Neorhizobium galegae bv. orientalis str. HAMBI 540: one gene and its partner. The main gene of each other region encodes a partner of the protein of the gene in region 2 in a complex. Links are inferred from orthologs where the notes say so. Each region holds a gene or a part of one and is shown on either strand. Other genes may lie near its edges.

Evidence for each region. Proteins that work in one complex are often made in the same cells at the same time.
Region 1: the proteins of xseA (region 2) and RG540_RS02570 are in contact, whole or in part, in a cryo-EM structure (PDB 8TXR), measured with the Escherichia coli proteins. The link is inferred for Neorhizobium galegae bv. orientalis str. HAMBI 540 from one-to-one orthologs.

Annotation. Positions count from the first base shown.
Region 1 is NZ_HG938353.1:540,944-545,108, reverse strand. Bases 796-3,666 are described here. They hold RG540_RS02570 (exodeoxyribonuclease VII small subunit), read left to right. Parts: upstream 796-2,039; coding sequence 2,040-2,294; downstream 2,295-3,666. Other genes in these bases: RG540_RS02560 (TRAP transporter permease), read left to right, coding at 3,584-3,666; RG540_RS02565 (TAXI family TRAP transporter solute-binding subunit), read left to right, coding at 2,453-3,388; RG540_RS02575 (histone deacetylase family protein), read left to right, coding at 1,104-2,036; RG540_RS02580 (acyl-CoA thioesterase), read right to left, coding at 796-957. Also shown: RG540_RS02585 (biotin transporter BioY), read left to right, coding at 1-544; more of RG540_RS02580, read right to left, coding at 559-795; more of RG540_RS02560, read left to right, coding at 3,667-4,165. UniProt on the Escherichia coli protein: Bidirectionally degrades single-stranded DNA into large acid-insoluble oligonucleotides, which are then degraded further into small acid-soluble oligonucleotides.
Region 2 is NZ_HG938353.1:4,566,352-4,570,544, forward strand. The notes cover bases 876-3,774. They hold xseA (exodeoxyribonuclease VII large subunit), read left to right. Parts: upstream 876-1,470; coding sequence 1,471-3,078; downstream 3,079-3,774. Other genes in these bases: RG540_RS22020 (hypothetical protein), read right to left, coding at 876-886; RG540_RS22025 (spike base protein, RCAP_Rcc01079 family), read right to left, coding at 905-1,168; RG540_RS22035 (NAD(P)H-dependent oxidoreductase), read left to right, coding at 3,078-3,671; RG540_RS22040 (aminopeptidase), read right to left, coding at 3,676-3,774. Also shown: RG540_RS22010 (hypothetical protein), read left to right, coding at 1-226; RG540_RS22015 (hypothetical protein), read right to left, coding at 246-476; more of RG540_RS22020, read right to left, coding at 614-875; more of RG540_RS22040, read right to left, coding at 3,775-4,193. UniProt on the Escherichia coli protein: Bidirectionally degrades single-stranded DNA into large acid-insoluble oligonucleotides, which are then degraded further into small acid-soluble oligonucleotides.

The DNA.
Region 1 (4,165 bases), 4.0 Mb from region 2 along the record:
TCTGGCCGCCCTTTTCGCCGCCATTATCGTGGCGCTCGGTCTCGTGCCGCCGATCATGCTCGGCTTCATTCCGGTACCCATCACCGCCCAGTCGCTCGGCGTCATGCTTGCGGGCGTCATCCTCGGCGCCAGGCGCGGCGGTTTTGCGGTGTTTCTTGTCCTGCTGCTGGTCGCGATCGGCCTGCCGGTTCTATCGGGCGGACGCGGCGGACTTGCCACCTTTATGTCGCCGACCGCCGGTTATCTCGTCGGCTGGTTCTTCGCAGCCGTCATCACCGGTTATTGTTCAGAGCGGTTCGTCGAGCATTCGCAGAGCGGCATCGTGCAGATCACCGGCTTTTTCCTCGCGGCACTGCTCGGCGGCGTGGTGGTCGACCACGCGCTCGGGGTCATCTACCTCGCCTATGTCACGGGCACCGGGCTTTCGACCGCCTTCATCGGCGACCTTTCCTTCGTTCCCGGCGACGTGCTGAAGGCGATGATCGCGGCACTCGCCGGCCGCGCAGTAATGGTCGGTTATCCGCTGCTACCGCAACGGGCCTGATCGGCCGCGCCCCGTCAGTCCAGGAACTGATAAAGCCAGTCGCGCAAGTCTTCGGGGAGCGGCACTGGTTCCCTGCTTTCGGGATCGCAGGCCATCCAGACGATCTCGGCTTCCGCAACCGCCTCGTTGCCTCGCAGCATATGCACCAGGAACCCCGCCGACTTTCCGCCGATCTTGCTGACACCGATATGCGTGTGGACGACGTCACCCAGCTTCAAGGCCGAGTGGAACGTGCAGGTGATCTTGCCGATCCTGAAGAACGGATCGCCCTTCTGCGACCTGCGGCGACGCCAGAATTCCGTGACGGCTTCTTCCGCCCGCACGACATAGGCCGAGCGGAACATCTCGCCATGCATATCGACATCGCGGAAAGGAACACGGAATTCCTGAGACTTGACTGGCTCTTTGACCACAATACCCTCTGGGTTGCACCCTCTATGTAAGACCATTCTTTCAAGCTAAACAAGCGCAAGAGCAAGGGGTTGCGGCTTGAAAAAGTCAGCTTTCTGCGCCATGTCGGAAAGGTCCAGACCGGACTGACCCCTGACGAGGCCGCCGCATGACCACGCGCCTTTACGAACACAAGATCTTCCTCGAACACAGCACGCCGGAAGGACATCCCGAACGGGCAGACCGGCTGCGTTCGCTGGCGATCGCGCTGGAGCATCCGAATTTCGCCAGGCTCGACCGCAAGGACGCTCCGCAGGCGAACGAGGACGCGGTTCTGCTCGCCCATCCGGAGGAGCACCTGCGCGCCGTCATGCGCGAAATCCCCGAGGAGGATACGATCCGCCAGATCGAGGCCGACACCTATGTGGGGCCGAAGAGCTTTCAGGCGGCGTTGACCGGCATCGGCGGCGCGATGGCCGCCGTCGACGACGTCGCGACCGGCAAGGTGGACAATGCTTTTGTGGCGGCAAGGCCCCCCGGCCACCACGCCGAAAAAGACAAGGCGATGGGTTTTTGCCTGTTCAACAACGCTGCGATCGCCGCGCGTCACGCGCAACGGAAATACGGCATGGAGCGCGTCGCGATCGTCGATTGGGACGTGCATCACGGCAACGGCACGCAGGACATCTTCTGGGACGATCCGTCGGTGCTGTTCTGCTCGACGCACCAGATGCCGCTTTATCCCGGCACCGGCGCCAAGGACGAGACCGGCACCAGGAACAACGTGGTCAACGCGCCGCTTTCGCCCGACACCGGCAGCGAATATTTCCGCGAGGCCTTCAAGAGCCGCGTGCTTCCGGCGCTCGACAATTTTCGGCCGGATTTCATCATCATCTCGGCGGGCTTCGACGCGCATCACCGCGATCCGCTGGCGCAGATCAATCTCGTCGGCGACGATTTCGACTGGGCGACCGGCCGGCTGATGGAGATCGCCGGCAAATATGCCGGCAACCGTATCGTCAGCCTGCTCGAGGGCGGATATGATCTGGAAGGACTCGCCGAATCGGCGGGCATGCACATCTGCAGACTGATGAAGGGATAGACGATGACCGAAAACACCGAGAGCCTCGATGTGAGCGGCTATTCCTTCGAGAAGGCCGTTGCCGAACTCGAAAGCATCGTGGCGCGGCTGGAACGCGGCGACGTGGCGCTCGACGAATCGATCGCCATCTACGAGCGCGGCGAGGCGCTGAAGAAACATTGCGAAAAACTGCTGACGGCCGCCGAAAACCGCATCGAGAAAATCCGCCTCGACCGCGCCGGCAAGCCGCAGGGCGTCGAGCCGCTCGACGGCGAATAAGCCGGACGGCTAAAACCAAAGTCTTACAACCTTCGCATGGAATGCGTCATAAACCGATTGACGCACCGGAAACGCCTCCCCATGATGGCCTATCTGCGTGGTTGCTTTGGGAGGAGGCCATTATGAACTTCGGCGTGAAGTCCAGTAAAATCAATCTCATGTTCGTGGCGACACTTGCCGTCTCGACGGCATTTTCGGCCGCCGGCGCGAAGGCTGCGGAATTCATCAACGTGCTGACCGGTGGCACGTCCGGCGTGTATTATCCGCTCGGCGTGGCGCTTGCCGAAATTTATGGACAGGGGATCAAGGACGCGCGCACCCAGGTGCAGGCCACCAAGGCATCCGTCGAAAACCTCAACCTGCTGCAGGCAGGACGCGGCGAAATCGCCTTCTCGCTCGGCGATTCCGTCCAGGAAGCCTGGAAGGGCAACAAGGAGGCCGGCTTTCCCGCCAAGCTCGACAAGCTGCGCGGCATCGCCGCCATCTATCCGAACTATATCCAGGTGGTCGCCAGCGCCGAATCCGGCGTGAAGACGCTTGCTGATCTCAAGGGAAAGAGCCTGTCGGTTGGCGCACCTGCCTCCGGCACGGAACTCAATGCCCGCGCCATCTTCACCGCTGCGGGCATGTCCTACAAGGATCTCGGCAAGACCGAATACCTGCCGTTCGCCGAATCCGTCGAGCTGATCAAGAACCGCCAGCTCGACGCTACGCTGCAATCGGCCGGCCTTGGCGTCGCCTCGATCCGTGACCTTGCGACCTCGCTGAAGATCAACGTCGTGGCGATCCCGGCCGCCGAAGTCGCCAAGATCGGCGCTCCCTATGTCTCGGTGAAAATCCCGGCCGGCACCTATGAGGGGCAGACCGCCGATGTCGAGACCGCCGCCGTCGGCAACTTCCTGATCACCCATTCGGGCGTTTCCGACGAAACCGTCTACCAGATGACCAAGCTGCTGTTCTCCAACCTGCCGAAGCTTTCCGCAGCGCATGCCGCCGCCAAGGCGATCGACGTCAAGAAGGCGCTGGAAGGCATGCCCGTACCGCTGCATCCGGGCGCCGAGCGGTATTACAAGGAAGTCGGGCTGTTGAAGTAGAGCGATACGCAGACTTTGCCTATTGCAGCAAGTCCCCCCCCAAACCCCTCCCCACAAGGGGGAGGGGCTTAACCTGCCGCCCGCCGACGCCCACTTGGTCGGGAGGGAGCCGCGGGTCTTCTCCCCCTTGTGGGGAGATGGCCGGCAGGCCAGAGGGGGTTTCCCAACAGACCAGAGAGCTTGCCGAGAGAACCAATGTCCGAAACCCCAATGCCAAACCCGATGATCTCGCAGAGCGCCGAAGAGCCGATCGAGGGCCTGCCAGCCGGGTTCGGCGAAGGTTTGACCGGGCGGATCGCCTTCTGGATCGCCTTTGCCTTTACCCTTTTCCAGCTCTGGACCGCCGCCTACGGGACGCTTGCGAGCCAGATCGTCCGCGCCATGCATGTTGGCTTCCTGCTGCTGCTCGGTTTCGTGCTGATCGGCAATCTCGTCGCCAAAACGAAAGCCGGCAAGATCTGGTTCTGGGCACTTGGCATCGTCGGCTTCCTGACCGGGCTCTACAATTGGGTCTTCTACCACGACCTGATCGTCAGGAGCGGGTTCCTGACGACGCCGGACCTTATCGTCGGAACCGTGCTGATCGTGCTCGTCTTTGAAGCGGCGCGACGGCTGATGGGCCTGCCGCTGACGATCATCGCCGCCATATTCCTCGCCTATTGCTTTTTCGGCCAATACGCCCCCGGGCCGTTCATCCATCGCGGTTACGATTTCGAACAGATCATCGAGAATTTCGCCTATGGGACCGAGGGCATCTACGGAACGCCGATCTACGTC
Region 2 (4,193 bases):
AGGTCTCGCCCAGCCAGGCGAAGCAAAGGCCTTTCTGAGAGGTGCCGGCGTGACGGCGCTCGCCTTCTGCAAGACCGACCCGCAAACGGATGGCCTGATCAGGCGCAAGCCGGACGGACTCTATGCCAGCCTCGCCCGCGGCCAGGTGCCCGATTATCTCCAGCCGTTTGGACAACCGAGCAAAAGTGGCTTTCGCCTCTACAAGGTGCTGCCGGACAAGAATTGATTGCGAGGATGAAATGCCCTCACGCCACGCGGCGGGTCTGCAGCGCGAAAAGACCGGTGAGGAACGCGATCAGTCCCGCATTGTAGCCGAGAATGGCGATCAGAAGATTGAAATAGGACGCCGGGCCGGGCGAAATGGCGGTCGCAAGCGCGAATGTCGCGGTGATCATGACAGCGATTAAAGCGATCGAGAATGCGGACCGCATCATGCCGACGCAGATGCCTATCGATGCAGCGGTCAGGAAAAGCACTCGGATATCTCCTCATCTGCCTCAAGGGAACGAGCGTATTAGCAACGTGCTAATAAATGCTTTCGTTCCAATGCGTGGCGGGCGTTAGGGCCCGCGACGACTTTGATACGATCTGATTCGGTGCGGTTAAGCCATGTTCAGTGGCTCTGGCATTCGCCAGAAGCGTCGCGATCCACAAGATATGGCGCCAGCGAGCGTGGCAGTTCTCCTCGCCAGATGAGCCGGACATGGTAGCCCGAGACCGGGCAGGTGAGGGCGACGACCTCGCCTTCGAATTCGGCCGTTTCGCCTGTCGGCTTGCGGATGATGCCGTCACCGGAGACGGTATCGAACGCAATGCCGATCTCGCCGAGCACGGACATGGCCTGCCGCCTGTCCTCGAAGCGGAGCAGCAAAGGTTTAGGCTGCATCGCCACCCGCCATTTCCCTCAGACGAGGCCGGCGATTGCCACCGCCGTCGTGCCGGTGGCAAACACGCGGGTCACCCGCAACGGGAGCAGGCCGCCGGCCGGTACGTTCGAAAGTGTGAGCACTTCGCCCGACAGCATGCGTACGGACAGGTGACCGCCGGTGCCCACATAAAGAGCGCGCGTCGCCTCCGGCAGATCTGCACTGTCGCTGGGCGTGATCGCAAAGCCGGAGGAAGCGGGGCCGGAAAGCGAGGCTTGGGTATTGGCGAAACGGTCGGGCATGGACGAAATCTCCTTGAATATCGCTGTCCGTCATTGTCGCTCTCCTCTCTCCCACGGGGAAAATGCGAGGCTTAAAAAAACGCTGTACCGCAGGCTTCCGGCCTTTCCGCAGAAGAAAATGTGGCTTCTTCGGCAGAAGAAAAGATGCAACGCCAAATACTTGGGCACGAACCGTCCGCGGGGCCGGCCCTTGTTGCATCATCGAAAGAGCCATTCGAAACGTTCTTTTTGAGGGCACATCATCCCCGTTTCCGCCGCCTGGAACTGGTGAAATCGCCGCGCTCTTCCTTTAGAAGAGAAGGATGACCAGTTTGCTCGACAACGATTCGCCCACGAACCTCACCGAATTTTCGGTGTCGGAACTGTCCGGCTCGATCAAGCGCACGGTGGAAAATGCGTTCGACCACGTGCGGGTACGTGGCGAGATTTCCGGTTATCGCGGCCAGCACTCCTCGGGCCACGCCTATTTCTCGCTGAAGGACGATCGCGCCCGGATCGATGCGGTGATCTGGAAGGGCACCTTCCCGCGCATCAAATTCCGCCCGGAAGAGGGCATGGAAGTGATCGCCACGGGCAAGATCACCACTTTCCCCGGTTCTTCGAAATACCAGATCGTCATCGAGAACCTGGAGCCGGCGGGTGCCGGCGCGCTGATGGCGCTGCTCGAGGAACGTCGGCGCCGGCTCGGCGGCGAAGGACTTTTCGACCAGGCCCGCAAGCGGCCTCTGCCCTTCCTGCCGCGGGTCATCGGCGTCGTGACCTCGCCGACCGGCGCCGTCATCCGTGATATCCTGCATCGTATCTCCGACCGTTTTCCGGTGCATGTCATCGTCTGGCCCGTCAAGGTGCAAGGCGAAGGATCGGGCGACGAGGTGGCGGCCGCAATCCGCGGCTTCAATGCGATGGCGCCTGGCGGCCCAATCAGGCGGCCGGACGTGCTGATCGTCGCCCGCGGCGGCGGCAGTCTCGAAGATCTCTGGAGTTTCAACGACGAGGCCGTTGTGCGTGCCGCGGCGGACAGCGAGATCCCGCTGATCTCGGCGGTCGGCCATGAGACCGACTGGACGCTGATCGACCACGCCGCCGATATCCGCGCACCGACGCCGACCGGTGCCGCCGAAATGGCCGTGCCGGTCAAGGCGGACCTCGAAGCGCAGGTCGCCAATCTCACAGCTCGCCTTCGCAGCGCCACCAGCCGCCAGATGGACCAGAGCCGCCAATCGGTTCGTGCGCTGGTTCGCGCGCTTCCCTCGCTCGACCAGTTGCTGGCCTTGCCGCGCCGGCGCTTCGACGAAGCGGCGGCCGGTCTCGGGCGTGGACTGGAACGCACCACGGTGGTCAAGCGCCGCAGTTTTGAACGAGCCTCTTCGGGGCTGCGGCTGGAACTGCTGACCAACCGCCTTGCCCAGCAGCGGCAGTTGCTGGCCGACCGGCTGACGCGCGGCGACCGCTGCCTGGAACTGCAAGTGCTGAAGGAGAACAACCGTGTTGCCAAAGCCGGCGCATCGCTTTCGGCGCTCCCGGCAAGGCTGCTCGGCCAGCTGCAGCGCGAGCGCCAGCATCTCGCATCGATGGCCCGCCACGCGGATACGGCGATCTCGCACACGCTGATGCGCAGCCGTGCGGCGATCACAGCGCAGGATCGCGTGCTGCAATCGCTCTCCTACAAGAACGTGCTGAAGCGCGGCTTTGCCGTGGTGCGCGGCGAGGACGACCGGCCGCTGACACGCGCTGCCGGCATTGGTCAGGGGCAGGCGATCTCCGTGGAATTTGCCGACGGCCGCATTGCAGCGGTGACCGGCGAGGGCGGCGAACTGGCCGATCCTCCCGTTGCGGCGCCTGAGCCCAAGAAGCGGCCGGCGAAACCGGAGCCGCCCGGAGACGCGCCAAAACAGGGCACGCTCTTCTGATGCATGTGCTCCTGGTGCTTGCCCATCCGCTGCCGGAAAGCTTTGCGCATTCGGTTGCCCGCGTGGCACGCGAGACGCTGGAGGCGAATGGCCATACGGTGGACCTGGTCGATCTCTATTCGGAGAGTTTTGATCCGCGGCTGACGGAACACGAACGGCGCGCTTACTTCGATGTGCCCTACGACACATCGGAGGTGGCGGATCTCGTGGCGCGGCTGCAGAAGGCCGAGGCGCTGATATTCGTCTTCCCGCAATGGTGGTTCAACCTGCCGGCGGTGCTTAAGGGTTTCTTCGACCGAGTCTTTGCGCCAGGTGTCGCCTTCCGCCACGACAAGGCGGGCGGAAGGATCGTGCCCTTGCTCACCAACATCCGCCATTTCTGTGCCTTCACGACCACAGGTTCGCCCTGGTGGGTCGTGAAGTTCTATATGGGCGACCCCGTGCGTCGTCAGCTCAGGCGCGGTATCGCGATCTTCTGCAACAGAAAAGTCGATTTCCGCATGCTGGCGCTGCACGACATGGACCGGGCCGCCGATGAGAAGCGCAGGCGGCACCTGGAGCGCGTGAAAGCTGCGCTCCAGATGTTAGGTTGAGGATTTAGGCCCACTCGCCCTTACGCATCACCGGCACCTTGGTGCCATCGGCGCGCAGGCCGTCGATGTCGACCTTGTCGGAGCCGATCATCCAGTCGATGTGGATCAGGCTGGAATTGCCGCCCTGTGCCTTGATCTGGTCCTGGCTGAGCGATGCACCGTCGAGGAAGCACTTCGAGTAGCACTGGCCGAGCGCGATGTGGCAGGAGGCGTTTTCGTCGAACAGGGTGTTGTAGAACAGGATACCGCTCCTGGAGATCGGCGAGGAATGCGGCACCAGTGCCACTTCGCCGAGCCTTCGGGCGCCTTCGTCCGTATCCAGGACCTTGTTCAGCACTTCCTCGCCCTTCGAAGCCTTCGCCTCGACGATCCGGCCGCCTTCGAATTTCACCTGAATATTGTCGATCAGCGTGCCCTGGTGCGAGAGCGGTTTGGTGCTGGAGACATGGCCTTCGACCTTCAGCGCATGCGGCGTGGTGAAGACTTCTTCGGTCGGGATGTTGGGGTTGCAGGTAATGCCGT